DNA from 3 places in the Bradyrhizobium diazoefficiens genome. Region 2 is predicted to be linked to each of the others. Evidence: predicted binding sites of a transcription regulator. Region 2 holds the regulator's gene; each other region holds the start of a gene.

Region 1 (10,041 bases), 650 kb from region 2:
GTCAGCAATATGGGCATATCCCCGTGGGGGTTCAAGGACGTAGCGGGAGGCTATGGATTCACTGCTTCAGCCGTGGCCCGGCCGTGACGAATCTAACCTGCGATTTATCCCAATGAAAACAGACCTCCGGCTACTGTGCATGGGGTTGTTTTCGCGCTTTTGGCTCGCCCGCCCTTCGGAACCGCTCAGACTTCGATCCGCGTCCGGCCGTCGCCGCTGAACAGGTGCAGTTTCGGCCGCACCGCCGCGACTCGGATTTTTTGGCCGATCGGCGGCGCCTCGGAGCCGGGGATGCGGACGATGACCTCGCCGGGCGGCAGTTCGCCCGGATTGGCGGCGATGCGCTGCTCGTCCTGCGCGCGTGCGCCGTAAATAAAAGTCTCGGCGCCGACGCGCTCGATCGCTTCCACAGTGAGCGGGAGCGCAACACCGCCGGCCGGCGTCTGGTCGGTGATGACAAAATCTTCCGGCCGGATGCCGAGGATGCCGGCGTCGCCTGCGTTGCCGAGCTGCGATTTGATTTCATCGGTGCGCGTCGACATCAGATTCATCGGCGGTGCGCCGATGAAGGAGGCGACGAAGGTCGTCGCCGGCTTCTCGTAGATCGCAAGGGGATTACCGACCTGCTCGACCTGGCCGCCATTCATCACCACGAGAACGTCGGCGAGCGTCATCGCCTCGAGCTGGTCGTGGGTGACGTAGATCGATGTCGTGTTGAGCCGGCGCTGCAATTTGCGGATCTCGACGCGCATCGCGATGCGCAGCTTGGCGTCGAGGTTGGAGAGCGGCTCGTCGAACAGGAACACCTTCGGCTGGCGCACGATGGCGCGGCCCATGGCGACGCGCTGGCGCTGGCCGCCGGAGAGCTGGCGCGGCTTGCGCTCCAGCATCGGCGCAAGCTCGAGCACGCGCGCGGCTTCCTCGACGCGGGTCCTGATCTCGGCTTCCTTCATGCCGCGATTGCGCAGGCCGTAGGCCATGTTGTTGAAGACGCTCATATGCGGATAGAGCGCGTAATTCTGGAACACCATCGCGATGTCGCGATCGGCGGGCTCGACCTGGTTGACGACGCGGCCGCCGATGTCGATCTCGCCGCCGGTGACGGTCTCGAGCCCTGCGACCATGCGGAGCAGGGTCGACTTGCCGCAGCCGGACGGCCCCACCAGCACGCAGAACTGCCCGTCGCCGACATCGACGTTGACGCCCTTGATGGCCTCGAAGCCGCCGGGATAGGTCTTGCGGACGTTGCGCAGGGTGACGTTGGCCATAACTCTCTACTTCTCCGTCTCGACCAGGCCGCGCACGAACAATTTCTGCATGGCAACGACGACGAACACCGGCGGCAGCATGGCCAGCACGGCGGTCGCCATCACAATCGGCCATTCGGTCAGCGCATCGTTGGTGGTCATCATCTTGCGAATGCCGATCTGGATGGTCTGCATGTCGTCGCGTGTGGTGATCAGCAGCGGCCAGAGATACTGATTCCAGCCGAGAATGAAGAGGATCACGAACAGCGCGGCCATGTTGGTGCGCGACAGCGGCAGCAGCGTATCCCAGAAGAAGCGCAAGGGTCCGGCGCCGTCGATGCGCGACGCCTCCAGCAATTCATCCGGCACGGTCATGAAGAATTGGCGGAACAGCAGCGTCGCCGTGGCCGAGGCGATCAGCGGCAGCGCGAGGCCGGCATAGCTATCGAGCATGTGCAGGTCGGCGACGATCTTGTAGGTCGGATAGATGCGGACCTCGACCGGCAGCATCAAGGTGATGAAGATGATCCAGAAGATCGGCATCCGGAAGGGAAAGCGGAAATACACGATCGCATAGGCGGAGATGATCGAGATCGCGATCTTGCCGACCGCGATCAGGAGTGCCATCACCAGCGAGTTCAGCATCATGTTGCCGACCGGCTCGCGGGTCGAGCCGCTCGTGCCGACGAAGATCGTCTGGTAGTAGACCTCGAAGAAATGTCCGCCCGGCAACAGCGACATCTGCCCGTTGGCGATCAGCGCGTTGTCCTGCGTCGAGGCGACGATGGCGACGTAGACCGGGAAGGCGACGATCGCGATCCCGATCCAGAGGACGATGTGGGCGACGTAGCGTCGAAAGCCCTCCTGCTCGACCATCAGTAGGTCACCTTGCGTTCGACGAAGCGGAACTGGATTCCGGTCAGCACGATGACCATGACCATCAGGATCACCGACTGCGCCGCCGAGCCGCCGAGGTTTCCGCCGATCAGGCCGTCGTTATAGACCTTGTAGACCAGCGTCACCGTTGACGTGCCGGGACCGCCGCGGGTCATGGTGTCGATGATGCCGAAGGTGTCGAAGAAGGCGTAGACGATGTTGACGACCAGCAGGAAGAAGATGGTCGGCGACAGCAGCGGGAAGGTCACGGTCCAGAACCGGCGCATCGGGCGCGCGCCGTCGATCGCGGCGGCCTCGAGCACGCTCTTCGGAATGCTCGCGAGCCCCGCGAGGAAGAACAGGAAATTATAGGAGATCTGCTTCCAGGCGGCGGCGAGGATGACCAGCGTCGCGGCCTGGTCGCCGTCGAGCAGCGGATTCCATTCGATGCCGGCAGCGCGCAGATAGCGCGAGAGCACGCCGAGCGAGGGGTGCAGCATGAAGACCCAGAGCACGCCGACCACGGGCGGCGCCACGGCATAGGGCCAGATCAGCAGCGTGCGGTAGACCGCGCCGCCGCGCAGCGGCTTGTCCGCCATCACCGCGAGCAGCAAAGCCACCGAGAGCGAGGAGGCAGCGATCGCAAACGAGAAGACGAAGGTTCGGACGATCGTCTCGAAATAGGCGGGGTCACCGAACAGTTCGACGTAATTCTCGAACCAGACGAAGCTCGTCGAGAGGCCGAAGGCGTCCTGCAGCAGGAAGGACTGGATGACGGCCTGCACGGCCGGCCAGTAGAAGAAAATCAGAACGATCGCGAGTTGCGGCGCAACCAGCGCATAAGGCAGCAGCTTTGATTGGAAAATCGCTTGCTTTTGCATGATGGGGTGGCGCCGGCGGGCCGCTCGTCGTGCGGCCCACCGGAGCCTTCGCCTTATTTCACGGCGGTCTTTTCGAACTGGCGCAGCATCGTGTTGCCGCGCTCGACGGAGGCATCCAGCGCCTGCTTGGCGGTCTTCTTGCCGGCCAGCGCCTGCTCGATCTCTTCCGCCCAGACGTCACGCAGCTGAACCATGTTGCCGAGGCGCAGGCCGCGCGAGTTCTCGGTCGGCTCCTTGTTGGTCAGCTCGAGCAGCGGGGTCTCCAGATAGGGCTGGTCCTTGTAGAAGCCCTCGGCCTTGGCCTTTTCATAGGCCGCCTTGGTGATCGGCAGATAGCCCGAGGCCTTGTGGATGTAGACCTGACGATCGGTGTCCGAGAGGAAGGTCAGGAATTTGGCGACGCCCTTGTATTCGTCGGCCGACTTGCCGCCCATGACCCAGAGCGAAGCACCGCCGATGATCGAGTTCTGCGGCGCGCCCTTGACGTCGGGATAATACGGCATCGGCGCGGCGGTGAAGTTGAACTTGGCCTGTGCCTTGACGTTGCCGAAGAAGGCCGACGAGGTCAGGTAGATCGCGCACTCACCCGAGGTGAAGCGGCCTTCGCCCTGGTTGGTGCGGCCGGCGTAGTCATAGGTCTTGTCCTTCTGCAGCTCGACCAGCTTCTCGAGATGCTTCTCTTGCAGCGGCGCGTTGAACTCGAGCTTGGTGTCGAAGCCGTCAAGGCCGTTCGCCTTGCTCGCGAGCGGCACGTTGTGCCAGGCGGAGAGCTGCTCGAGATTGACCCAGGTGACCCAGGAGTTGGAGAAGCCGCAGGTCGGATGGCCGTTGTCGTGCAGCTTCTTGGCGACCGCGAACACTTCGGGCCAGGTCTTCGGGATCTCGGCGTTGACCTTCTTGAGCTCGTCGAGGTTGACCCACATCACGGTCGACGACGAGTTGAAGGGAAAGGACAGCATCTCGCCCTTCGAGGTCGAATAGTAGCCGGTGATCGCGGACAGGTAGTTCTTCGGATCGAACTTCTCGCCGGCGTCCGCCATCAGCTTGTAGACCGGCTTCACGGCGCCGGTCGCGGCCATCATGGTCGCGGTGCCGACTTCGAACACCTGCATGATGTGCGGGGCGTTGCCGGCGCGGAAGGCCGCGATGCCGGCGTTCATGGTGTCGGGATAGCTGCCCTTGTAGGTCGGGATGACCTTGTAGTCGCTCTGCGACGCATTGAAGTCGTTGGCGAGCTTGACGATGACGTCGTTGTTGGCGCCCGTCATCGCGTGCCACCACTGGATTTCAGTCACGGCCAGTGCCGGCGAAGCCGTCATGCCAACCGCGATTGCAACAGCGGCAGCCGCCCCAAAATGTCGAAGAGCCATCAAGTAAACCTCCCTTAGCCGTCCCTTAGCCGTCCCTTGGCCGTCAAAAAGATCGCTTGCGCTAGCAGCGCCATATGACGTTCACATGACTGTGTATGCGGCCGAAACGAAAGCAGCAAGCGCTGCTAAAAGGGAAGTCGTCAAATAGGCGAAGGCGCGCTGGGGCAGCTTCCCCGTTCGCAGTGCACATGCGCACATGCGTGCCCGCGCCGCACTGCGGCATTGGCCGACCTCACTAAACCTCTCCCGCAGGCGGCAGAGGGAGCGCACCACCTAGCGCTTGCGCTCGGGCCCGCAGACCACGCCCTTTTCGACCATCGCGTCGATCTCCGCCTTTGAGTAGCCGAACTCGCCCAGCACCTCCTGGGAGTGCTGGCTGAACTTCGGCGGCAGGCGGCGCAGGCTCGGCTTGCTGCGATCGAGTCGGATCGGCGAGGCTACGCCCTTGTACCAGTCCTTCTCGATGACGTCGCCGCGCGCGATCGTGTGCGGGTTGGTCAACGCCTGGTCGATCTTCTGCACGGGGCCTGCGGGCAGGCCCGCGGCGAGCAGCCGATTGCACAACGGCTCGGCCTCGTGCTGGCTGAACACCGCGGCAAGCTCGGCGCGCAGCGCGTCGCGATTGGCGATGCGGTCCTTGTTGCGGGCAAAGCGCGGATCGGTGCCGAGCTCGGGCTTGCCGATCTCCTTGGCGAGCTTGCGGAAGGTGCCGTCATTGCCGACGCCGATGAAGATGTTGTCGGTCTTGGTCGGGAAGATCGCGTAGGGCACGAGGTTGGGATGCTCGTTGCCGGTGAGCCCCGGCGGCTTGCCATGCATGAAATAATTCGCGGTGTGCGGATGCATGATGGCAAGCCCGGTCTCGTATAGCGTCGTCTCCAGGAACTGGCCAAGCCCTGAGCGCTGCCGCTCCGACAGCGCCATCAGGATGCCGATCGCCGCGTAAAGACCGGTGGTGATGTCGACCAGCGGCACGCCGATCCGCATCGGACCGCTCTCGGGCGAACCGGTCGCCGCGATCATGCCGGTCATGGCCTGGATGATGGCGTCATAGCCGGGATTGCCGCCGCGCGGACCGTCGGCGCCGAAGCCGCAGATCCGGCAATGCACGAGGCGCGGATATTTCTGGCTGAGCGCATCGTTGCCGATGCCCCATTTCTCCAGCGTGCCCGGCTTGAAATTCTCGATCAGGACGTCGGCCGTCTCCAGCATCTTGAGCAGCACGACACGGCCGCCCTCGGAGGCGAGGTCGAGGCCGATCGAGCGCTTGTTGCGGTTGATGCCGACGAAATAGGCCGCGTCTTCCTCGTGGAAGGGAGGACCCCAGTCGCGCACCTCGTCGCCGGCCGGCGGCTCGACCTTGATGATGTCGGCGCCATGGTCGGCGAGGATCTGGGTGCAGTAGGGGCCGCCGAGCACGCGCGTGAGATCGATGACGCGCAGTCCGCTCATTGCGCCGGTTGCGGCTTCAGTCATGCCTTCGCTTCCCCTGTGTCGATATTTGACCACAGGCCTAGCGAGGTTCGTCCAAGCCAGCAATGGCTTGTCGCGTAGAGCGTCATGCAGCGCAGGCGGCAATCCCGCAGCATGGCAAATCGAGCGGAAGCGGCCGGCCCAAGGGGGATCCCGGGCCAGCCAATCCACCGTCAGATCAGACGACCGTCAGGCGAACGTCGACATTGCCGCGCGTCGCGTTGGAGTACGGGCACACCTGGTGCGCCTTCTCGACCAGCGCCTCGGCGTCGGCGCGGGACAGGCCCGGCAGCGAGACGGCGAGATCGATGTCGAGACCGAAACCGCCGGCCGAGCGCGGGCCGATGCCGACGGTCGAGGTCACGGAGGCGTCGGCGGGGACCTTCGGGCCGCCCTGCGAGGACACGAACTTCATCGCGCCGATGAAGCAGGCGGCATAGCCGGCCGCAAACAGCTGCTCGGGATTGTTGCCGGCGCCGCCGCCACCGCCGAGCTCTTTCGGCGTGGTGAGCTTGACGTCGAGCGCGCCGTCGAGGGTCGCAGCACGGCCGTCACGGCCGCCGGTGGCTTTTGCGCTGGTCTTGTAGAGGACGTTCACGGACATTTTCGTCTCCTCAGGGGTCTTCGGGTTGGGGTGAAATCTCTATCGCAACAATTAGATTGCGCGCAATCGAATTTTGCATGCCTCACATTTAATTGTTCGCAATTGAATGTCGGCCCGCCCGGTCCCACAATGCGGGTCAATCTCGTGAGATTTCTCTATGGCCCGGAAATTATCGACCCTGGATCCGCAACGTCTCGACAACCAGATCTGTTTCGCCGTCTATTCAGCCGCGCACGCCTTCAACCGCGTCTACAAGCCGCTGCTCGATCGGTTCGGCCTGACCTATCCGCAATATCTGGTAATGCTGGTGCTGTGGGAGCGCGACGACGTGCCGCTTAGGGATATCGGCGAAAAGCTGTTTCTCGATTCGGGCACGCTGACGCCGCTGCTCAAGCGGCTCGAAGCCGCGCACCTCGTCAAGCGCACGCGCTCCAGCGAGGACGAGCGTCAGGTCCTGATCGCGCTGACGCCGCAGGGGCACGCGCTGAAAGACAAGGCACGCACCGTCCCGCAGTCGATCCTGGCCGCGTCGGATTGCTCGGTGTCGGAGCTGGTCGCGATGAAGGACGAGATCGTCGCGCTGCGCGACCGGTTGAATGCGGTGATTGGGGAGTAGGGGGATCAGCAGAGCCGCTTCTTCGAGAAAGCGCGGCCCGAGTGTGACTTGAGATAAGTCTCGAACGCCAAGGCCTTCATTTTATCAGGGAAGGCGCAGTACCAAACCAGCTTCCATGGCTTGAACTTTGCGGTGTGAGCGGACTTGCCGGCGTTGTGCTCCGGAAGCCGTCGCTTCAGATCTTCCGTGGCGCCGATGTATTCCTGGTCGGGGAACTCGATGCTGCGAATGATGTAGACGTACCACATCGACGGCTCGCGCGGGGGAAGGAAGGGGTGGGAGTATCAAACCGTCCGTCTTCGCCCTACGGGCTTCGCCGGACACCACGCTTCGCCCTTCAGGCTCCCCGTGGCTGCGCCACGCGTAGCCCGAAGGGCGAAGCGTGGTGGAGCCAGGCGGGATCGAACCGCCGACCTCTTGCATGCCATGCAAGCGCTCTCCCAGCTGAGCTATGGCCCCTTAAGTCCTGGGACGATCCTTTCGGATCAGTCCCGACCGGCGAGCCTGGTGACTCGCGCGGTGCACCCTTTTTCACAGATCAGGGCTGATCTCAAGTCTCTTCATCGCCTCCGACATCACCAATGATGTCGGTCACGTCCTCATCGCCTTCTTCTTCGTCGGCAATGAAGGTCGAATCATCGTCATCGTCGCCGTCGAGGGTCTCGTCGACCTCGATATCGTCCTCGGATTCGGGGACGACGGCCTTGACCTTGCCGGTGTTCTCCTCGGCATCGGCCTCCTCCAGCGAGACCTCCTCGACCTCCGCCGGCTCCGGCGTGGTGTCGGCGGCTGCTGCAGCGTGGCGGGCTTCGGCGCCGCGCGGCATACGCGCCGGCGCCACGGGTGCGATCGGCACAACTTCGCCGGTATAGGGCGAGATCACCGGGTTCTTGTTGAGATCATAGAATTTCTTGCCCGTCGTCGGGCAAATACGTTTGGTTCCGAGTTCGGACTTGGCCACGGCAGAGGAATCCTGGAATGTCTGAAAAGCGGTGTTTCACTTGGCTAGTTGGCGGCCCGCTGTCAATAGCGCATTACGAGAGAAAGACATGCCGGTGACGGCGGGGAGACCATGTGGTACCTGCCCCCAGCCCTGCAAGGCGCATTCGAGGACACAATCTTGACCTATTCCGACAAGCCCACGCCGCTGCAGTCGCGCGCCAGCGGCCCCCTGACCGGGAAAGTACGGGTGCCCGGGGACAAGTCGATTTCCCACCGTGCCCTGATCCTGGGGGCGCTCGCCGTTGGCGAGACCCGGATTTCGGGCCTCCTCGAGGGTGAAGACGTCCTCAACACCGCCAAATCCATGCAGGCCCTTGGCGCCAAGGTCGAGCGCACCGGCGATTTTGCCTGGAAGGTTAACGGCGTGGGCGTCGGAGGCTTCGCCGAGCCGAAGGCGGCGCTGGATTTCGGCAACTCCGGCACCGGTTGTCGGCTGGTCATGGGCGCCGTCGCAGGCTGCCCGATCTCGGCGGTGTTCGACGGCGATGCCTCGCTGCGCAGCCGCCCGATGCGCCGGATCCTCGATCCGCTTGAAAAGATGGGGGCGAAGGTTGTTTCCGGAGGCGAGGGCGGCCGGCTGCCGCTGACCGTCCAGGGCGCGCGCGATCCGCTGCCGATTACCTACAAGACCCCGGTTGCCTCGGCCCAGATCAAGTCGGCGGTGCTGCTGGCGGGCCTGTCGGCGCCGGGCACCACGACCGTGATCGAGAGCGAGGCCAGCCGCGACCACACCGAGCTGATGCTGAAGCATTTTGGCGCCGACATCACCTCGGTCGACGAGGGGGCTCACGGCCGCCGCATCACGCTGGTCGGCCAGCCCGAGCTGCATGGTGCCACCGTCATCGTGCCGGCCGATCCGTCTTCAGCGGCATTTCCGGTCGTTGCGGCACTGATCGTCGAGGGCTCCGATGTCGTTCTTTCCGACGTGATGACCAATCCGCTGCGCACCGGCCTTTTCACGACGCTGCGTGAAATGGGCGCTTCCATCGAGGAAAGCGAAGTGCGCGGTGACGCCGGTGAGCCGATGGCGCGCTTGCGCGTGCGCGCGTCAAAACTGCGCGGTGTCGAGGTGCCGCCGGAACGCGCGCCCTCGATGATCGACGAATATCTGGTGCTGGCGGTCGCGGCTTCGTTCGCCGAAGGCGCGACCATCATGCGCGGCCTGCAGGAGCTGCGCGTCAAGGAATCCGATCGGCTCGAGGCCACCGCGGACATGCTCCGCGTCAATGGCGTGAAGGTCACTGTTTCCGGCGACGATCTGATCGTCGAGGGTCGCGGCCACGTCCCCGGCGGCGCCACTGTCGCCACGCATATGGACCACCGCATCGCGATGTCGGCGCTGGTGATGGGCTGCGCGTCCGATCAGCCGGTGACGGTCGACGACACCGCCTTCATCGCCACCAGTTTCCCGGACTTCATTCCGATGATGCGGTCGCTGGGGGCCGATTTTTCATGAGGCCGCGGCCATGAGCGCAGCCTTCGATCGCGACGCCCTGCTGGATGCCTTCGATTCGATCGGCCGTGCTGCGGCCGATGCCGGAACCAAGCTTCAGATCGCGGTCTATGGCGGCTCCGCCCTCATGCTTGCCAGCAATTTCCGCTTCGCGACCGAGGATGTCGACGTCTCGAAGCTCGAGCGTCCGCTGCCGGACTGGTTGGAGAAGACAACAGCCGAAATAGCCGCAAGGAACGGTTGGAGTGCCGACTGGTTCAACGATCAGGTCGTATTCCATCTCAGTCCGCTCGCCGACCGCGCTGCAGATCATCTCGAATTTGGTACCTTCCCGCGCGATGGCACGCCGTCAGGGCTTGAGGTCTCGGTGCCCTCCGCTGCATATCTTCTTGCGTTGAAGCTGAAGGCATTCCGGATCACGGATCCCGTTCGCGGAGAGACGGAACGGTTGGATATCTTGAACTTGATGAAGGTGGTTGGAATCTCGACGGTGGAGGAAGCCATCGCGCTGCTCGGCCG
Region 2 (10,041 bases):
TCTCCGGCTTCATCGACACGCTGCAGGGCCAGGCCAAGGACGATCCCAAGGCCCGTGAGCGCTTCCTCGGCATCATGCACAATCAGGCCACCCGCATGGCGCGCCTGATCGACGATTTGCTGTCGCTGTCGCGGGTGGAATTGTCGGCCCATGTCAGGCCGGATACCCTGGTCGACCTGCTGCCGATCATCTTCCAGGTCGCCGACGGGCTGGAGCCGCTGGCCCGGGAACGCCAGGTCGAGGTCGAGACCCATCTGCCTGAGACCCCGGTGATGATCGCGGGCGACCGCGAGGAGCTGCTGCGCCTGTTCGAAAACCTGATCGAGAACGCGCTCAAATACGGCGCCTCCGGTGGCCGCGTCATCGTGTCGCTGAACGCGACGCCGGCGATTGATGGAACTCAGGAAATCCGGGTCATGGTGCGCGATTTCGGCCCCGGCATCGCGCCCGAGCATCTGCCGCGCCTGACCGAGCGGTTCTACCGGGTGGACGTCGGCGACAGCCGCTCGCAGGGTGGAACCGGATTGGGATTATCGCTGGTGAAACATATTCTTAACCGTCACCGCGGCCGTCTTTTGATCGAAAGCGTGCCCAAGCAGGGCGCCACTTTTACCGCCTGTTTTCCCCAGGCTAAGACTTTAGTTTAGACCAAAAAACCAAGCGATTTCAGTCGCTTGACGGTGTCATCCGACTGTCACGAAACCTTCGTAAAAGCACAGCCGACCGCTCCTAAAGGGGCGGCGCGGGGAGCGCGATCGGGCGCTGATGGCGCTTCGCTCCCCTGTATGGAGACCAGCATGAATTTCATCAAAACGATCGTCGCTGCTGGCTTGGTCGCCGCAACGACGACGGCGGCCTTTGCTGCCGACATTACCGGTGCCGGCGCGACCTTCCCGTTCCCGATCTATTCGAAGTGGGCTGACGCCTACAAGAAGGAGACCGGCAACGGCCTGAACTACCAGTCGATCGGGTCCGGCGGCGGCATCAAGCAGATCCAGGCCAAGACCGTGACCTTCGGCGCCAGCGATGCGCCGCTCAAGGCCGAGCAGCTCGAGAAGGACGGCCTCGCGCAGTGGCCGATGGTGATGGGCGCCATCGTTCCCGTCGTCAACCTTGAGGGCGTCAAGCCCGGCGAGTTGGTGTTCAACGGCGAGACCCTTGCCAACATCTATCTCGGCAAGATCACCAAGTGGGACGACGCCGCGATCAAGAAGCTCAATCCGAACGTGAAGCTGCCGTCGGACGCGATTACCGTGGTCCGCCGCTCGGACGGTTCGGGCACCACCTTCAACTTCACCAACTACCTCTCCAAGGCCAGCGCGGACTGGAAGAGCAAGGTCGGCGAGGGCACCGCCGTCGAGTGGCCGGTTGGCGTCGGCGCCAAGGGCAACGAAGGCGTGTCGGGCAACATCAGCCAGACCAAGAACTCGATCGGTTACGTCGAGTACGCCTATGCCAAGCAGAACAAGCTGACCTACACCGGCCTCATCAACAAGGCTGGCAAGTCGGTGCAGCCGACCGTCGAAGCCTTCCAGGCGGCCGCTTCCAACGCCGACTGGGCCAAGGCTCCCGGCTACTACGTCATCTTGACCGACCAGCCCGGCGACAAGTCCTGGCCGATCACGGCTGCGACCTTCATCCTCATGCACAAGGAAGCCACCGACAAGGCGGCCTCGCAGGAAGCCATCAAGTTCTTCCGCTGGGCCTTCAAGAACGGCGGCAAGGCGGCTGAAGAGCTCGACTACATCCCGATGCCCGACAGCGTCGTCCAGCTGATCGAGAAGACCTGGGCTGCCGAGATCAAGAGCTAAGCTCTTTCTCTCCGGACGCGCTGCGGCCTCCAACGGCCGCATCGCGGACCGCACGACTTTTCGGCCCGGATCAGCATCGCGCTGCGTCCGGGGCGCGAAACCGACAACAAGCGTATACAAACGGGTACAGGGGATCGGCGTGGCAGAGATGGCCGTTCAGAGCGATATCGTCGACGACGCCGGACCATATGATCGCGCCAAGGCCTTGAGCGCGTTCAAGCTCGGCGATGTCACCTTCTACTGGATCACGCGGCTCAGCGCGATCTCGGTGCTCCTCATTCTCGGCGGCATCATTCTGTCGCTGATCGTCGGCGCCTTCCCGGCGATGAAGGAATACGGCTTCGCGTTCCTGTGGACCCAGCGTTGGGCGCCGTCGGCCGATCCGCCCGTGCTCGGTGCGCTCGGACCGATGTACGGCACGCTCGTCACCTCCTTCATCGCGATGCTGATCGCCATTCCGGTCGGTCTCGGCATTGCGATCTTCCTCACCGAGCTCTGCCCGCAATGGCTGCGCCGGCCGATCGGCATGGCGATCGAGCTCCTCGCCGGCATTCCCTCGATCATCTACGGCATGTGGGGCTTCTTCGTGTTGGGTCCGTTCCTGGCCAACACCTTCCAGCCCTTCATGATCAAGATTTTTGACGGCGTTCCCGTGCTGGGCGCGATCTTCGCTGGTCCGCCGTCCTATCTCAGCCTGTTCAACGCCGCACTGATCCTCGCGATCATGGTGCTGCCCTTCATCACCTCAATCTCGGTCGACGTGTTCAAGACTGTGCCGCCGGTGCTGAAAGAGGCCGCCTATGGCGTCGGCTGCACCACCTGGGAGGTCGTTCGCAGCGTGGTGATCCCCTACACCCGCGTCGGCATCATCGGCGGCGTCATGCTGGCGCTGGGCCGCGCGCTCGGCGAGACCATGGCGGTGACCTTCATCATCGGCAACTCGTTCCGCATCTCGTCATCGATCTTCTCGCCGGGCACTACGATCTCGGCGGCGATCGCATCCGAATTCGCCGAGAGCGACGGCCTGCACCAATCCGGCCTGATCCTGCTCGGCCTGCTGCTGTTCGTGCTGACGTTCTTCGTGCTCGCAGGCGCCAGGCTGATGCTGATGCGTCTGGAAAAGAAGGCGGGGAACTGACATGAACCCGATTTACGCACGCCGCCGCCGCAAGGACATCGTGATCCGCGGGCTTTGCTTTGGTGCCGCCGCCTTCGGCGTCACCTGGCTCGCGCTGATCCTGATCACGCTGCTCTACAACGGCGTGGCAGGTCTCAACCTCGATCTGTTCGTCACGGACACGCCGCCTCCGGGCTCGACTGAAGGCGGCCTGCGCAACGCCATCGTCGGCTCGCTGATCATGACCGTGATCGGCGTCGGCATCGGCGCGCCGCTCGGCCTGTTCGCCGGCACCTACCTCGCCGAGTACGGCCGCAACGACAAGCTGACCTCGGTGATCCGCTTCATCAACGACATCCTGCTGTCGGCGCCCTCGATCATCATCGGCCTCTTCATCTACGGCGCGGTGGTGGTGCCGATGCGCGGCTTCTCGGCGATCGCAGGCTCGCTCGCGCTCGCCGTCATCGTGATCCCGGTGGTGCTGCGCACGACCGAGGACATGCTGCTGCTGGTGCCGAACGCGCTGCGTGAGGCGGCGTCCGCCCTTGGCCTGCCGCGCTCGTTGGTGATCAAGCGGATCGCCTATCGTGCCGCGCGCTCCGGTCTCATCACCGGCGTGCTGCTCGCCACCGCCCGCGTCGCCGGCGAAACCGCGCCGCTGCTCTTCACCGCGCTGTCGAACCAGTTTTTCAGCCTCGGCCTGAACAAGACTATGGCGAACCTGCCGGTCACCATCAACAACTTCGTCCAGAGCCCCTATGCTTATTGGAAGCAGCTCGCCTGGAGCGGCGCGCTGCTGATTACGCTGACCGTGCTTGCCCTGAACATTGGCGCGCGCATTCTTGGCGCCGAGAGGACCGCAAAATGAGTGATCTTTCCGTATCGATGAGCGCGGCCGGTGGACTGCCGCAGGCGCCGGTTCTGCCGGAGGCGCCCGCCAAGGTGACGGTGCGCAACCTCAACTTCTATTACGGCGAGCACCACGCGCTGAAGAACATCAATCTGGCGCTCGGCACCAACCGCGTTACGGCCTTCATCGGCCCGTCGGGCTGCGGCAAGTCGACCCTGCTGCGTATCTTCAACCGGATGTACGACCTCTATCCGGGCCAGCGCGTCACCGGTCAGCTGATGCTCGACCAGACCAACATCCTCGACCCCAGGCTCGACCTCAATTTGCTGCGCGCCCGCGTCGGCATGGTGTTCCAGAAGCCGACGCCGTTCCCGATGACGATCTACGAGAATATCGCGTTCGGCATCCGTCTCTACGAGAAGATCTCGAAATCGGAGATGGACGACCGCGTCGAGAAGGCGCTGCGCGGCGGCGCGCTGTGGAACGAGGTCAAGGACAAGCTCAACGCCTCCGGCCTGTCGCTCTCCGGCGGCCAGCAGCAACGCCTCTGCATCGCCCGCACGGTCGCGGTGCGGCCCGAGGTGATCCTGTTCGACGAGCCCTGCTCGGCGCTGGACCCGATCTCGACCGCCAAGGTTGAGGAGCTGATCCAGGAGCTGTCCGAGAACTACACGATCGCGATCGTGACCCACAACATGCAGCAGGCGGCGCGCGTCTCCGACAAGACCGCCTTTATGTATCTCGGCGAGTTGATCGAGTTCGACGACACCAGCAAGATCTTCACGTCGCCGACCGACCGGCGTACGCAGGATTACATTACCGGCCGGTTCGGCTGAGGAGACGGGACATGGGTTCTGAACATACCGCAAAGGCCTTCGACACCGACCTCCAGGAACTCACTCGCCTGGTCGCCGAGATGGGCGGCATCGCCGAGCGCATGATCGTCGATTCCGTCGACGCGCTGATCCGCCGCGACGTCGCGCTCGGCCAGCGCGTCGTCACCATCGACGCCGAGCTCGACGCGCTCCAGAAGAAGATCGAGGAGCGCGCCGTGCTCACGATCGCCCGCCGCCAGCCGATGGCGGTGGACTTGCGCGAAATCGTCGGCGCCATGCGCGTCGCGACCGATCTCGAGCGCATCGGCGACCTCGCCAAGAACATGGGCAAGCGCGTCGCGGCGCTGGAGACGGATTTCCATCCGCTCAAGCTGTTCCGCGGCCTCGAGCACATGACCGACCTCGTACAGCAGCAGGTCAAGTCGGTGCTGGACGCCTATGCCGCGCATGATCTGCCGGCGGCGATGGCGGTGTGGAAGGGCGACGAGGAAGTCGACGCCATCTGCACCTCGCTGTTCCGCGAACTCCTCACCTACATGATGGAGGATCCGCGCAACATCTCGTTCTGCATCCATCTGATGTTCTGCGCCAAGAACATCGAGCGGATCGGCGACCACGCCACCAACATTGCCGAGACCGTGTTCTACATGATCGAAGGCCAGGCCATCACCGACAAGCGACCGAAGGGCGACATGACGACCTTCGCTACGACGGTCCCCAATACTTGAAATACTTGAATCCTTAAGGAGCGACGACCCCATGGGCGCACGCATTATGGTGGTTGAGGACGAGGAAGCTCTGACCGAGCTTCTCCGCTACAACCTCGAAGGCGACGGCTATGACGTCGAGACGGTGATGCGCGGCGACGACGCCGACACCCGCCTCAAGGAGCACATCCCCGATCTGATCGTGCTCGACTGGATGCTGCCGGGCCTGTCAGGCATCGAGCTGTGTCGCCGGCTGCGCGCGAGGTCCGACACCAAGCAGCTGCCGATCATCATGCTCACCGCGCGTGGCGAGGAGAGCGAGCGGGTGCGGGGCCTTGCGACCGGCGCCGACGATTACATCGTCAAGCCGTTCTCGGTGCCCGAGCTGCTGGCGCGCGTGAAGGGCCTGCTGCGGCGGGCGAGCCCCGAGCGGCTCGCTACCGTTTTGGCTTTCGGCGACATCGAGCTCGACCGCGAAAAGCGCCGCGTGGCGCGCTCGGGCCGGCCGATCGATCTCGGCCCGACCGAATATCGCCTGCTGGAGTTCTTCCTGGAGCACCCCGGCCGCGTGTTCTCGCGTGAGCAGCTGCTCGACAGCGTCTGGGGCCGCGACATCTATATCGACGAGCGCACTGTCGACGTCCATATCGGCCGTTTGCGCAAGCTGCTCAATCTCGGCCGCGAGCAGGACCCGATCCGCACCGTCCGCGGCGCGGGTTATGCGCTCGATGATCGATTCGCGAAGGCCGAGCAGGCGTAGTTGATTTAGCGAGCTATTGCCGCAACATCGGTGTCGTCCCGGACAAGCGTAAGCGTAGATCCGGGACCCATAACCACAGGACTTGTTGCGTGAAAAAGGTAGCTCCGAGTCCCCGTAACCACATCTTGCGGCGGTTGTGGGTCCCGGATCTGCGCGCGCTGTTGGCGCGCTTGTCCGGGACGACATCGGACGTGTTGAGCCGTCATCATGTAACGGATGCAATCAGCCAGATCAGCTAACTCAGCGCGGGCCCGGCTTCGCCGGCGCACGCCTGCGATCCGCTGCCGGCTGATACGCCACCCGTGAGTGCTGCGCGCAGTAGGGCAGCCCGGAGAGCGCCTTGCCGCCGCAGAAGAAGAAATCCGGGCTCGAGGGATCGCCGACCGGCCAGTGGCAGGTCGCCTCGTTCAATTCGAGCAGCGACAGCCGCTGGCTCATCGGCACCACGTTGTCGTAGGTGACCGGTTCAGCCTCGACCTCGACCTCGAAGGCCTGCGCCAGCGCGGTGTTGCCGCGCGCGATGGGCCTGCTCACCCGCATCATGTGCTGCGCGGGACGTGCCTTGCGCGGCCGCGGAGCTGCCGAAGACGGGCTCTTGGCGCGGCCGGACAGGCCGAGCCTGTGCACCTTGCCGATCACGGCGTTGCGGGTGACATTTCCAAGCTCAGCGGCGATCTGGCTGGCCGAAAGTCCGGCCTCCCAGAGCTTTTTCAGCTGCTCGACGCGATCATCCGACCAGGTCAAAACGGTCATTGCACCCTTTCCTTCGTCGCGCGCCTACCATCCTGGGGCCGCACAACGAATGCCTAAGCCTCGAAAAACCCGTGCCGCCAGAATCCCTTAAGGCTCGCCGGGCGCAATGAGACGCCCGAACGTTTACGCCGGTACATGAGGACTCTTGGGATCAGAACCGCTGCACGAGATGTCGTATCTGACAAGCCAAACGCTACAATATGGCGTGAGTCACGCGCAAGAGTCCGCCGACTCGCTTCCACATGTTCCGTGGCCAAAACTCCGCAAATCTGGCACCGCAAGACTACGGAATCAGCGTTTCGCGGGGCTTTCCGGGCGGCATTGACACTCGTGGCGCCAAGCATAAGATAGTCACGCGTGCCGCCCTTAAAAGGCGGCACGTTTCGTTTTCCGGACCAATGATGCGCTGCGCAACGCACGTTCAGGCCGTCCGAAACATCCAAAGAGATCATCATGGCCAACAGCGTAGCGCCGCATTTGCTCCCCGTTTTCGCCAGGACCGACATCGGTTTTGAGCGCGGTGAAGGCGTCTGGTTGATCGCAACCAATGGCGATCGCTATCTCGATTTCACTTCGGGCGTGGCGGTGAATGCGCTCGGCCATGCCCATCCCGCGCTGGTGAAAGCCCTTCAGGAGCAGGCCACAAAACTCTGGCACATGTCGAACCTGTTCCAGAGCCCGGACGGCGAGAAGCTTGCCGCGCGCCTGTGCAACGAGAGTTTTGCGGACTTGGTGTTCTTCTGCAATTCCGGCGCCGAGGCGCTGGAGGGCGTGATCAAGCTGGTCCGCCACCATCACTTCTCCAAGGGGCATCCGGAGCGCTATCGCATCATCACCTTCGAAGGTGCCTTCCACGGCCGCACGCTGGCGACGCTGGCTGCGACTGGCTCTGCAAAATATCTCGAAGGCTTTGGTCCGCCGATGGACGGCTTCGACCAGATCCCGCATGGCGACATCGAGGCCGTGAAGAAGGCGATCGGTCCGCAGACCGCCGGCATCCTGATCGAGCCGATCCAGGGCGAAGGCGGCGTGCGCTCGGCGACGCCTTCTTTCCTCAAGGCGTTGCGCCAGCTCTGCGACGAGAAGGGCCTGCTGCTCGCCTTCGACGAGGTGCAGACCGGCATGGGCCGCACCGGCGATCTCTTCGCCCATCGCCGCACCGGCGTCACGCCTGACGTGATGTCGCTGGCGAAGGCGCTCGGCGGCGGCTTCCCGATCGGCGCGGTGCTGGCGACCGCGGACGCGGCCTCCGGCATGGGGCCCGGCTCGCACGGCTCGACCTTTGGCGGCAATCCGCTGGCGATCTCGGCTGCGAACGCCGTGCTCGACGTCATGCTCAAGCCCGGCTTCTTCGACCACGTGCAAAAGATGTCGCTGCTGCTCAAGCAGAAGCTCGCCTCGGTGATCGACCGCCATTCCGATGTCGTCAGCGAGGTCCGCGGCGAGGGGCTCCTGATCGGCATCAAGGCCGTGGTGCCGTCGGGTGACCTGGTCGCAGCGCTGCGCAACGAAAAGCTGCTCACCGTCGGCGCCGGCGACAATGTCGTGCGCTTCCTGCCGCCCTTGATCGTCACCGAAGCCGAGATCGAGGACAGCGTCGGACGGCTCGAACGCGCCTGCGCTGCGCTGTCCGGTAGCAAGCGGGCGGCAAGCTGATGAGCAAGGGTCCCAAGCACTTTCTCGATATCAACGAGCTGCCGCTGTCGGAGCTCAAGAACATGCTCGCGGCCTCCTCCGCCATGAAGGCGAAGCAGAAGGCGCATCAGCCGGTCAGGCCGCTCGAAGGCAAGACGCTGGCGATGATCTTCGAGCGTCCGTCGACCCGAACCCGCGTGTCGTTCGATGTCGCCATGCGCCAGCTCGGCGGCGAGCCCATCATGCTTACCGGCGCCGAGATGCAGCTCGGCCGCGGCGAGACCATTGCTGATACCGCGCGCGTGCTGTCGCGCTATGTTGACGCCATCATGATCCGCATCCTCAATCACGAGGCGCTGCTGGAGCTCGCGGCGAACGCGACCGTGCCCGTCATCAATGGCCTGACGCGGCGGTCGCATCCCTGCCAGGTGATGGCCGACCTCATGACCTTTGAGGAACATCGCGGCCCGATCGAGGGCAAGACGGTGGCCTGGACCGGCGACGACAACAACGTGCTGGCGTCCTGGGCGCACGCGGCCGAGCGCTTCAAGTTCCAGCTCAATGTCGCAACCCCGCCGGAGCTCGCTCCGAAGAAGGTGATGCGCGATTTCATCAAGGCCAACGGCGCGCCGATCATGCTCGGCACCGATCCCGAGGCCGCCGTGAAGGGTGCCGATTGCGTCGTCACCGACACCTGGGTGTCGATGGGCGACAAGGAAGGCGAGCACCGTCACAACGTGCTCAAGCCCTACCAGGTCAATTCGAAGCTGATGTCGCTGGCGAAGCCCGACGCGCTGTTCATGCACTGCCTGCCGGCCCATCGCGGCGAGGAGGTCACCGACGACGTGATCGACGGCCCGCAATCGGTCGTGTTCGACGAGGCCGAAAATCGCCTGCACGCGCAGAAGGGCATTTTGGCCTGGTGTTTTGACGCGGTGAAGTAGGTTCGGCACGGTGTTGGTGTCGTCCTGGCTTTCCGCCAGGACGACACTGAGTTTGTGCTTCATTCGTGCGGTCTAACGCACGTCCGAGGTGCCCTCGTACCCCCTTCCATTTCCACTCTCCGACCCCAGATAAAGCGCCATGGTTTTCCAATCCCCTGACATGAAAACCGGGCCCGAAGGCCCGGTTCGCGCGCCATCCGCGGTTCCCATTGACGACGCCGTGCTGCCTTACGAGGTCGACGCGCTCGATGTGCGCGGGCGGCTGGTGCGGCTCGGCCCCGCACTCGATGAGATCCTGACCAAGCACGATTATCCCGCGCCCGTGGGCAAGCTGCTCGGCGAGGCCATCGTGCTGACGACGCTGCTCGGCTCGGCGCTGAAATTCGAGGGCCGCTTCATCCTGCAGGCCCAGACCGACGGGCCGGTGTCGTTTCTGGTGGTGGACTATCAGGCGCCGGATCGCCTGCGCGCCTATGCACGCTTTGACGCCGAGCGCCTCGGTGACGCCAAGGATGCTGGCATGCATTCGGGTGCGTTGCTCGGCCGCGGCCATCTCGCCATGACCATCGATCAGGGGCCCGATATGAGCCGCTACCAGGGTCTGGTCGCGCTCGACGGCGGCAGCCTG
Region 3 (10,041 bases), 1.3 Mb from region 2:
GCGCGCACCAGATCAGGCTCGAGGGCGGCGATTGTTCGACGGATTCCTTTTGTTACCCGTCGGTCTAGACGGGGGGCACGCGAGCCCGGCGCTTGGCTGGCTCTGGCTCGCTCTTGTTGCGAGTGGTCTCTACCACGGGGGCAATCCGGGAATGGGATGGCCGCTTGCCGTTTCGGCCGGGCTCATGGACAAGAGCCCACGCGCGCTGTTCCGTGCGTTGTGGGCTCTGTCGGCCGGGCATCTCCTGGCAACACTTCTCGTGCTGCTGCCATTCGCGTTCCTGCTCGTGCTGGCCGAGTGGCAGCGTTTGATCCAGCTGGGCGCGAGCCTTCTCGTCATCGGCTTCGGCGTCTATCGGCTGATCGCGCGGCGCCATCCCCGCGCGCTGGCACGAATTGCGCCAACGCAATTGGCGCTCTGGTCATTTGCCGTTGCCATTGCTCACGGCGCCGCCCTGATGCTCGTACCGATCTATCTCGGGCTCTGCCAGGCCTTCGAGCTCGATGCTGGCCATGAGGCGGCGGGTGCGCTGATGAAGGCAAGTCTCGGGATGGCGGTACTGGTGTCCTTGGTGCACGTTACCGCCATGGTCGGCGCCGGCGGATGTCTGGCCTGGCTGGTCTACCGCCATCTGGGATTGAGGTTCGTCTCGCGAAGCTGGTTCAATCTGGATGCAGTCTGGGCGGCCAGCCTCGTTCTGGTTGGCGCGGTGGCGCTCGCCTTCAATCTTGCGAGCTGGCGCTGAAATCTACCGCGTCAAAGCCCATTCGCCGATGATACGGAAGCGTGAGGCGGCATCATCCTGCCTGAACAGCGTGATGCGATCGATCGCGAGTGTAGCGAGCTTTAGCGTCGCAAATCTCGCCCGTAGCATCTCCAGAATCGGCCCGCGCCGCTCCGCATCGAGCCGCCCCGTCAGCGTCATGTGGAAGCGGAATTCTTCCATCACGTAAGGATAGCCCCAACGGTCGAGATAGTCGCGCTGCCGCTCGCCGAGCTTTTCGGGTTTTCGCCGCGCGCGCTCTTCCGCCGTCAGGGGCGGACGAAAGGAATCGAAATCGCGGACGCAGTCGGCTGCCAATTGCTGGAGCGCGTCGACCGGCTCTGCCGGAATGACGGCGATGAAGCCGCTGATGGTATCGACCACCGGCCGGATCACCGGCATCGGCCGCGCCTTTTCGGCGAATGCCGCACAGGCAGCCTTGAGCTCGGCCTCGGTCCTGCCGGGCGCCAGCGCCATCGGCGCCTTCAGCGTGCCGTGAAATCCGTATCTGCGGGGATCGGTGGTGATGTCGTGCCAGTCCGGCGCGACATCCAGGGCGGCTTGCGGAAACGAAACCTCGTCGCCCGTATAGGCATCATAGCCGAGCAGCTCGGCGCCGAAGCGGGTCAGCGCATGGTCGGCGCCGGCGGCAAAATAGATCGCGTAGCGGGGTAAACCTGTCATTGCCCGAGCATAACCAATTTATGCCGCGACGACAGTCTCGCGCGGCGACACTGCTGTGCCAAGCAGCCGCGTCGCGTCGGTGAGATGCACGAGCTTGCCGGCTGATATCACCGTGACCAGCCGCGGCCGCTGCGGCGTGCTGTCGTCGACCAGCAGGATGTCGGCGCGATGGCCTGCGGCGAGCGTGCCGCGATCGGTGAGGCCGGTTGCTTGCGCCGGTGCCGACGAGATCAGCTTCCAGGCCTCCGTCAGCGGCAGCACGCCGTCGGCGGCAAGGCGGAACGCGGCGAGCAGCGGCGCCGGATAGTAATAGTCGGAGGCCAGCACCGAGCAGAGCCCCTTCGCGATCATGTCCGAGGCCTTGGTCCAGCCGGTGTGGCTTCCGCCGCGCACGACATTCGGTGCGCCGTAGACGATGGCGTCGCCATGATCTGCGGCTTCGCGCGCCGTCTCCTCGTTGATCGGAAATTCGGCGAGCGTCACGCCCATGGCACGAAAGCCCTGGCGCATCGCCGGGGTCGCATCGTCGTGCGAGAGCATCCGCACCTCGGCGGTGCGGGCGGCAGTAGCGAGCCGGGCGATCGAAGGCGGAACATCGGCTGCGCGCGAGACAATATGCGCGACGAGCTTGTCGAACTCTTCGCTCGACAGCCCCGTGCGCTCCACCATGCGGTTGCGCTTGCGCGGATTGGAGATGTCGGCAACGACCCCGTCCATGTGGTCGTTGAAGGCGAACAGGTCGACGCGCCCCTCGGCGAGCCATTGGCCGATCTCGGCCTCGGCGTCGAGATTGTAGGTCTCGTGCCGCAGGTGAAAGCGGGTGTCGGCGGCGAAATGCGGACGCTGCCGCTCGATCGCCTCGAGCAGACGCCTTGCATTGTCGCCGCTGCGCAGGCCCGGCTCCCACGACCAGGTCGTGGCGTGGAACACCGTGGTGATGCCGTTGCTGATGACCTGGCGATCGGTGTCGGCCAGCGCGACGTCGATCGGGAAATCGACGCCGGCGCGCGGCATCATCTGCCGTTCGAAGGCGTCGCCGTGCAGATCGACGATGCCCGGCAGCACCAGCAGGTTGCGCGCATCGATCGCCAGCCGCGCGCGGCCGCGCGATGCATCGATCTGCGCGATGTCGGTGCCCGATACTGCAAGGGAGGTTTCGGCGAGCTCGGAGCCGATCAGGGTCCGGCCACCCTCGATGAAAATGTCTGTCACGCGACCGCGCTTCGTTTGCTGGCAGAGGAACCTGCCCCTGCTTCGTATGCCGTCAGGAAATCTTCAATCGAGAGCTTGCGGAAATTTGGCAGCGCTTCACGCAATTTGTCGTGATCCCAGTCCCACCATGCCAGCCTGGCAAGCCGTCCGGCAGCCTCTTCCGAGAACCGGCGCCGCACGATGCGCGCCGGATTGCCGGCGACGATGGTATAGGCCGGCACGTCCTTGGTGACGATGGCGCCGGCCGCGATCACCGCGCCGGTGCCGATGTTGCGGCCCGGCAGCACGATGGCGCCATGGCCGATCCAGACGTCATGGCCGATATGGACGTGATGCTGGCGCCGCCAGTCGAAGAAATCGGTGTCGTCGCTCTCGCCCGGAAAGTAGGCGCTGGAGCGGTAGGTGAAGTGCGCCTGCGTAGCGCGATGCATCGGATGATTGCCCGGATTGATTCGCGTCATCGCCGCGATCGAGCAGAACCTTCCGATGGTGGTGTAGGTGATCTGTGCGTCGTTGACGACGTAGGAGTAATCGCCCATCGTCACTTCGTGCAGGATGGTGCGCGCGCCGACCTCGGTATAGGCGCCGAGCCTGGTCTCGTGCAGCTTCGCCATGGGATCGATGGTCGGTTGGACCGAAAGCACCTTGGCCATGCTGCATCCAAGAATTCGAGGGCGGCCGCCCGTCATCGAGCGGCTTGATGACAATGTCATGACGACGCGATGACAGGGGACGAAGTGCGTAGGATCGCCGCACCGCGGTCCACGTGTCACACAAGTGTCAAGCGCCAGCGTTAGCGGTGGGTCCCAGCTACTCTGGAGCCCTGCATGCTGGTGGTGGAAGGTCTGACGTGCCGCTTCGGCGCAAAAGCCGCGGTGGACGACGCTTCGTTTCAAATCTCCCCCGGCGGCTTCGTCGGTGTGATCGGGCGCTCCGGCGCCGGCAAGTCGACGCTGTTGCGGACCATCAACCGTCTGGTGACGCCGACCCAGGGCCGTATCCTGTTCGACGGCCTCGACGTCACCGCGCTGCGCGGCAAGGAGCTGCGGCAGTGGCGGGCGCGATCTGCGATGATCTTCCAGCAGTTCAACCTGGTCGGCCGGCTCGACGTGCTGACCAATGTCCTGATGGGACGCCTTGCCACGATGCCGGCCTGGCGCTCGTTGTCGCAGATCTGGCCCGAGCAGGACAAGGCATTGGCCATGTCGGCGCTCGAGCAGTTCGACATCGCTTCGCTCGCCGCCCAGCGCGCCGACCAGCTCTCCGGCGGCCAGCAGCAGCGCGTGGCGATTGCCCGCGCCCTGGTGCAGCAGCCCGACATCATTCTTGCCGACGAGCCGATCGCTTCGCTCGATCCGCGCAACACCAAGATCGTTATGGATGCGCTGCTGCGCATCAACAAGCACTTCGGCATCACCGTGATCTGCAATCTGCATTCGCTCGATCTCGCGCGCAGCTATTGTGATCGCTTGATCGGCATGGCGCAGGGCCGCGTGGTGTTCGACGGCGCGCCGTCCGCGCTGACCGACCTTGTCGCGCGTGAGCTCTACGATCTCGAAGCCGCCGACGTCATGGGCGGCACTCCTGCTCCGATGCCCGAGGGCGTCCCGGCGCTCGGAACGGCGGCCGCCGCCTGAGCCCGCGTCGCACCTGTTGAATGTCCTATTTTGCGTCAACCGACCCCAACCGATGAAGAGGGTATCATGATCACTCGCAGACTGGTTCTTGCCGGCGCCGCCGCGCTCGCGTTCACGACTTCGGCCTCGGCCGAGGACTGGAAAGCCAAATATCCCGAACTGACCTTCGCGGTCATTCCGGCGGAAAACGCCTCGGGCGTTACCGAGCGCTGGGCGCCGTTCATGAGCTATCTCTCCAAGGAGTTGGGCGTGAAGGTCACGCTGCGCATCGCCAACGACTACGCCGCGGTCATCGAAGGCCAGCGCGCCGGCAACATTCACATTGCGAGCTACGGCTCGGCCTCGTTCGCCCGCGCCCGCCTGACCGGTGTCAAGACCGACGCCTTCGCCAACGACATCAACGCCGACGGCTCGACCGGCTACTATTCGGTGTTCTTCGTCAAGGCGAACAGCCCGTACAAGAAGGTCGACGATCTCAAGGGCAAGAACCTCGGCCTCGTCGACCCGAACTCGACCTCGGGCAACAACGTGCCGCGCTTCGAACTCGACAAGATGGGCATCCCGGATGCCGACACCTATTTCAGCAAGGTCGTCTTCACCGGCAGTCATGAGAACGCGATCCTGGCACTGGCGCAGGGCACGGTGGATGTCGCCGCCAACCAGTGGACCAGCGATGATGATTCGACGCTGGCGCAGATGCTGACCAAGGGCATGCTGAAGAATGCCGACGGTTCGCCGATGAAGAAGGACGATTTCCGCATCATCCACAAGTCGGCGCCGATCATCAACGGCCCCTACGCCTACAACTCCGACCTGCCGGAAGAGGCCAAGGCGGCGATCGCCAAGGCGTTCTTCGACGCGCCGGCCAAGGACAAGGCTGCCTTCGACCGCCTCCAGGACGGCCAGAAGAAGGGTTTTCATCCCGCCACCACCAAGGACTGGGATGGCACGATCGAGCTGATCAAGTTCGTCGATGCACTGCGTAAGAAGAAGGCGTCCTGAGTTTTTGGGACGACGCACTGGAGCCGGGTCGATGGACCCGGCTCTTTCTCTTTTGACGGGTCCTCTTTGACCAATGACCATCGCGGTTTCGATCCTTCCCGAGCAGCAACTGGCGACGCTCAATGCCGCTTACAGCCAAGCGGTTGCGCGCAGGCGTTGGCGTCTGCTGTTCGGAGCCGCGGTGTTCGCCGCGGCGCTGCTTCTCGCCGCGGTCGGCGCGGAGGTGAACCTACGCACGCTCTTCACCCATTTCGGCAACTTCGTCAGCTATTTCGACCGCATCCTCACGCTCGACGGCGGCCAGCGCGTCTGGACCGATGTTGGCGAGTGGCTCTGGGGCTGGCGCAAATGGCTGAAGATGCTGGGTGAGACCCTGCTGATCAGCTATGTGGGGACGCTGACTGGCGCCGCCTTTGCTTTTTGCCTGAATTTCTTTGCCGCCGAGAATACATCGCCGTCGCCATGGCTGCGCTTCGTGGTGCTCCGCCTGCTTGAATTCGCGCGTACCGTCCCAGGCATCGTCTTCGCACTGATCTTCGTCATCGCCTTCGGCCTCGGGCCGATGGCGGGCGTGCTGGCGATTGCGATCCACTCGACGGGCGCGCTCGGCAAGCTGTTCTCGGAGATCGTCGAGAATGCCGACATGAAGCCGGTCGAAGGCATCCGCTCGACCGGCGCGAGCTGGCTGTCCTGCATGCGCTTTGCCATCGTGCCGCAAGTGACCGCGGGCTATGCCAGCTACGCACTGCTGCGCTTCGAGATCAATGTCCGCGAAGCTTCTGTCATGGGCTTCGTGGGTGCCGGCGGTATCGGCCAGGAGCTCGTCGTTGCCATCCGCAAATTCTATTACTCCGACGTCAGCGCCATCCTGCTCATGATCATCGTCACCGTCTTCATCATCGACATCTCGACCGGATGGCTGCGTGGCCGCTTGTTCGGCAAGGAGGCGCGGACGTGACGATTGGGCCGCAGAAGGTCGATACCGCCGAGATTCGCGCACGTTATCCCGATGTGTTCGAGCGGCCGGCCTCGGCGCGGCTTGCGACGCCGGCGATGATCGTTGCGGCGCTTGGCATCTTCATGTACGGCCTGGTCGATCTCGACTTCTCGCCGTCGCGCTTCGCCGCTGGCCTCAGCCAGCTTGGCTGGATCAGCATGATGATGATCCCGCCCGATCCCGGCACGTCGCTGCCGATCTATCTGAAGGCGCTGGGCGAGACCCTCTCGATTGCGTTGCTGGGCACCACCCTGGCCGCCATCTTCGCGCTGCCGGTGAGCCTGCTTGCGGCGCGCAATGTCGTGCCGAACATTCTCCGCTTCCCCGTGCGCCGTTTCCTCGATTCGATCCGCGGCGTCGATACGCTGATCTGGGCGCTGGTGTGGATCAATGTGGTCGGGCTCGGCCCGTTCGCTGGCGTGCTCGCGATCGCGGTGTCGGATTTCGGCGCGTTCGGCAAGCTGTTCTCGGAGGCGATCGAAGGCGCCGACCAGAAGCAGGTCGAGGGCATCCGCGCCTCCGGCGGCAGCGCGCTGCACGAGATCCGGTTCGGCCTGATGCCGCAGGTGCTGCCCGTGATCGCGGGCCAGGTGCTCTATTTCATCGAATCCAACACGCGCTCGGCTACCATCATCGGCATCGTCGGCGCCGGCGGCATCGGTCTTCAGCTCGCCGAGCAGATCCGCGTGCTGGAATGGCAGAAGGTGTCGTTCCTGATCCTGATGATTCTGGTCGCGGTCGCCGCGATCGACTTCATCTCGGGCAAGCTGCGGTTTGCGATCATCGGCAGGCGCGCTGTGGCCTGATCAAAGGTGCGAACTCTCTTCCCTTCTCCCCTTGTTGTGGGAGAAGGTGGCCCTACGGTTCCACCAAAAACTCCACCCGCTCCGCCGCGAAGCGCGAGTGCTTGGTCACCAGCGGCTTGCCGTCGAGATCGAGGTCCGTCGCATCGACCACCAGGATCGGCCGCCCCAGCGGCAGGTCGAGCCGCGCGGCGTCGGTCGCATCGACGATGCCGGCGGTGATCCGGGTCGCGCCGCGGCGATAATCGCGGATCCCGTAATGCTCGAGCATCTTCGTCATCGAGCGCGTCGCGGCGAACACCGTGCCTGCGCCCGGAAACCGCTCCGCCGACAGCCAGGTGGTGGAGACGCAGATCGGAGTGCGGTCGGCGAGACGTATCGCCTCGATCCGCACCAGCGGTGCGCCGGTCTTCAATCCCAGTTCCCGCGCGAGCTCGCGGCTCGCGACATCTTCTGACGCCGCGATCATCCGGCCATGCGGCTCGCGGCCCTCGGCGCCGACGATCTCGGAGAAGCGCGTGCGCGAGCGCAGCGGATAGGCGAGCTTCTGCGCCTCGACATAGGTTCCGCTGCCGCGCTCGGCGCGCACGATACCGCGTTCGGCAAGCGCCGCCAGCGCACGCCGTACGGTGTGGCGATTGACCCGGTAGGTCTCGGCGATCTCCATCTCGCCCGGCAATTTGTCGCCTGCGGCAAAACGGCCGTCGGCGATGCCGCGCTCGATGCCGTCGGCAACGAGGCGCCACAGCGCGACGCCCGAAGAGGCGGTGTCCTGCATGCTCATGTCGGTGGCCAGCCTAGCCCGAAAATCACAGCTTTGTCACGAAACAGTCATGGCGTTTCCGTATCAAGTTGTCTACTATCATAGACAACTTGAATTCGGCAAGGTCGGTAAGATTCGGTGACCCAGCACAACACGCAGCAAGCCCAGCGCCAGGCCGCCATGGCCGTGCTGGCGCACGCGGAGGCAGGCGAGATCGCCGCCCGCCTCCGCACGATCCCCTTGCCCGGCCATCAGGATCTGCGCGAACCGGAGAACGGCCTGGTGATGCTGCGCGGCCGGGTCGGCGGCGACGGTGCGCCGTTCAATCTCGGCGAGGCCACGGTGTCGCGCGCGGCGGTGCGGCTTGCGAGCGGCGAGGTCGGCTTCGGCTACACGCTCGGGCGCGACGGCGAGAAGGCTCGGCTGATTGCCTTGTGCGACGCGCTGGTGCAGTCGCGCGATTTTGGCGGACTGGTGGAGCGCGACGTTATCGCGCCGTTGCGTGAGCAGCTTATGATTCGGCGCAAGCAGGCGGCGGAAGAGACCGCAGCGACGAAGGTTGATTTCTACACCATGGTGCGCGGTGAGGGGTGAGGCCATGACCACGATTGCGGAACTGCCCCCGGGGTTCGTCGACAAAGTGTTGTCGGCGCAATCGACTTTTCGCTCGGTGATGGACGCGATGGCGCGGCCGGGCTCGGTCCAGCGCATCGTGCCGATGGCGGGAACGCCCGCGACGATGATGCGCGGCACCGCTGCGATCGCGCTGACGCTGTTCGACCATGACACGCCGCTCTGGCTCGATGCGCGGATGTCGGAAAGCTCCGACGTCCTGAAATGGCTCAAGTTCCACACCGGCGGGCCGGTGATCCAGGATTCCTCGATCGCAGCCTTTGCGCTGATCAGCGACGGCGGCGCGCTGCCCTCGCTCGAGCGCTTCGCGCTCGGCACCAACGAATATCCGGATCGTTCGACCACGGTGATCATTCAGGTCGACAGCCTGGACACAGGCCGCAGCTTCGAGCTGCGCGGCCCCGGCATCGACGGCATCGCAACGCTGCAGGCGTCGATCAAACCGTTCGACCTGTTCGAACGCCTGCGGTTCAACGAGACGCTGTTTCCTCGCGGCATCGACGTGGTTCTGGTCGCCGATGATGCCATGGTCGCGATTCCGCGCACCACGCGTGTCATGAGCAAGGGAGGCTAGAGGCATGTATGTCGCAGTCAAAGGCGGCGAACGCGCCATCGAGAACGCCCATCGCCTGCTCGCCAATGCGCGGCGCGGCGATCAAAGCGTGCCGGAAATCTCCTTCGACCAGATCTCGGAGCAACTCGGCCTCGCCGTCGATCGCGTCATGAGCGAGGGCTCGCTCTATGACCGTGAGCTTGCTGCGCTGGCGATCAAGCAGGCGCGCGGCGATTTGATCGAGGCGATCTTCCTCGTTCGCGCTTTCCGCGCCACCTTGCCGCGCTTCGGCGCCAGCGAGCCGGTCGACACCGGCGCCATGCGGGTGCGGCGGCGGGTGTCCTCGACCTTCAAGGACATTCCCGGTGGCCAGATCCTCGGGCCCACCTTCGACTACACCCATCGCCTGCTCGATCCCTCGCTGGCCGAAGGTTTTGTGCCGGAAGCGCCGGCTGTGACCGAAGCCTCGACGGCGCCGACGCCGCGCGTGACCGACATCCTGGGCCGCGACGGGTTGATCGAAACCTCGCCGCAGGCCGACGACGGCGCCAGCATCGGCGATCTCACCCGCGAGCCGCTGAACTTTCCCGCGGACCGCGATTTGCGCCTGCAAAATCTCGCACGCGGCGACGAAGGCTTCCTGCTGGCGATGGGCTATTCCACCCAGCGCGGCTACGGCCGCAACCATCCCTTCGCCGGCGAGATCCGCTTCGGCGAGGTCGAGGTGGAGTTCGCTGCCGAAGACGTCGGCTTTGCCGTGCCGCTCGGCTCGATCGAACTGACGGAGTGCCAGATGGTCAACCAGTTCAAGGGCTCGGCAACGGAAGCGCCGTGCTTCACCCGCGGTTATGGCCTTGCCTTCGGCCAGAGCGAGCGCAAGACCATGTCGATGGCGCTGGTCGATCGCGCGCTACGCGCCCGCGAGCTCGGTGAAGAGGTTGGGGCCCCGGCGCAAGATGAAGAATTCGTGTTGTCGCATTCGGACAACGTCCAA

The links. Region 2 encodes PhoB, which activates phosphate uptake and scavenging genes when phosphate is short. Its sites were predicted from a motif close to TGTCATNNANCTGTCAT; they were not measured.
Region 1: a site for PhoB is predicted at 4,449-4,465, ahead of ugpB (sn-glycerol-3-phosphate ABC transporter substrate-binding protein UgpB). Genes of this name have one in related genera too.
Region 3: a site for PhoB is predicted at 7,917-7,933, ahead of phnF (phosphonate metabolism transcriptional regulator PhnF). Genes of this name have one in related genera too.

What each region holds. Positions count from the first base shown of each region.
Region 1 covers NZ_CP067102.1:104,672-114,712, reverse strand. The annotation lists gene JJC00_RS00505 (sn-glycerol-3-phosphate import ATP-binding protein UgpC) at 186-1,268, opposite strand; gene ugpE (sn-glycerol-3-phosphate ABC transporter permease UgpE) at 1,275-2,123, opposite strand; gene ugpA (sn-glycerol-3-phosphate ABC transporter permease UgpA) at 2,123-3,004, opposite strand; gene ugpB (sn-glycerol-3-phosphate ABC transporter substrate-binding protein UgpB) at 3,058-4,374, opposite strand; gene JJC00_RS00485 (CaiB/BaiF CoA transferase family protein) at 4,648-5,850, opposite strand; gene JJC00_RS00480 (organic hydroperoxide resistance protein) at 6,026-6,451, opposite strand; gene JJC00_RS00475 (MarR family winged helix-turn-helix transcriptional regulator) at 6,609-7,067, shown strand; gene JJC00_RS00470 (GIY-YIG nuclease family protein) at 7,073-7,315, opposite strand; tRNA gene JJC00_RS00465 (tRNA-Ala) at 7,451-7,526, opposite strand; gene JJC00_RS00460 (TIGR02300 family protein) at 7,618-8,028, opposite strand; gene aroA (3-phosphoshikimate 1-carboxyvinyltransferase) at 8,140-9,525, shown strand; gene JJC00_RS00450 (hypothetical protein) at 9,536-10,041, shown strand, end outside.
Region 2 covers NZ_CP067102.1:750,928-760,968, forward strand. The annotation lists gene JJC00_RS03455 (ATP-binding protein) at 1-647, shown strand, start outside; gene pstS (phosphate ABC transporter substrate-binding protein PstS) at 798-1,811, shown strand; gene pstC (phosphate ABC transporter permease subunit PstC) at 1,960-2,949, shown strand; gene pstA (phosphate ABC transporter permease PstA) at 2,951-3,796, shown strand; gene pstB (phosphate ABC transporter ATP-binding protein PstB) at 3,793-4,614, shown strand; gene phoU (phosphate signaling complex protein PhoU) at 4,626-5,342, shown strand; gene phoB (phosphate regulon transcriptional regulator PhoB) at 5,374-6,081, shown strand; gene JJC00_RS03490 (GcrA family cell cycle regulator) at 6,322-6,834, opposite strand; gene JJC00_RS03495 (aspartate aminotransferase family protein) at 7,288-8,490, shown strand; gene argF (ornithine carbamoyltransferase) at 8,490-9,413, shown strand; gene JJC00_RS03505 (Hsp33 family molecular chaperone) at 9,553-10,041, shown strand, end outside.
Region 3 covers NZ_CP067102.1:7,536,944-7,546,984, reverse strand. The annotation lists gene JJC00_RS35220 (selenium-binding family protein) at 1-68, shown strand, start outside; gene JJC00_RS35215 (hypothetical protein) at 152-745, shown strand; gene JJC00_RS35210 (DUF1045 domain-containing protein) at 749-1,447, opposite strand; gene JJC00_RS35205 (alpha-D-ribose 1-methylphosphonate 5-triphosphate diphosphatase) at 1,466-2,659, opposite strand; gene JJC00_RS35200 (chloramphenicol acetyltransferase) at 2,656-3,312, opposite strand; gene phnC (phosphonate ABC transporter ATP-binding protein) at 3,487-4,296, shown strand; gene phnD (phosphonate ABC transporter substrate-binding protein) at 4,363-5,298, shown strand; gene phnE (phosphonate ABC transporter, permease protein PhnE) at 5,372-6,256, shown strand; gene phnE (phosphonate ABC transporter, permease protein PhnE) at 6,259-7,101, shown strand; gene phnF (phosphonate metabolism transcriptional regulator PhnF) at 7,154-7,882, opposite strand; gene phnG (phosphonate C-P lyase system protein PhnG) at 8,042-8,455, shown strand; gene phnH (phosphonate C-P lyase system protein PhnH) at 8,460-9,068, shown strand; gene JJC00_RS35160 (carbon-phosphorus lyase complex subunit PhnI) at 9,073-10,041, shown strand, end outside.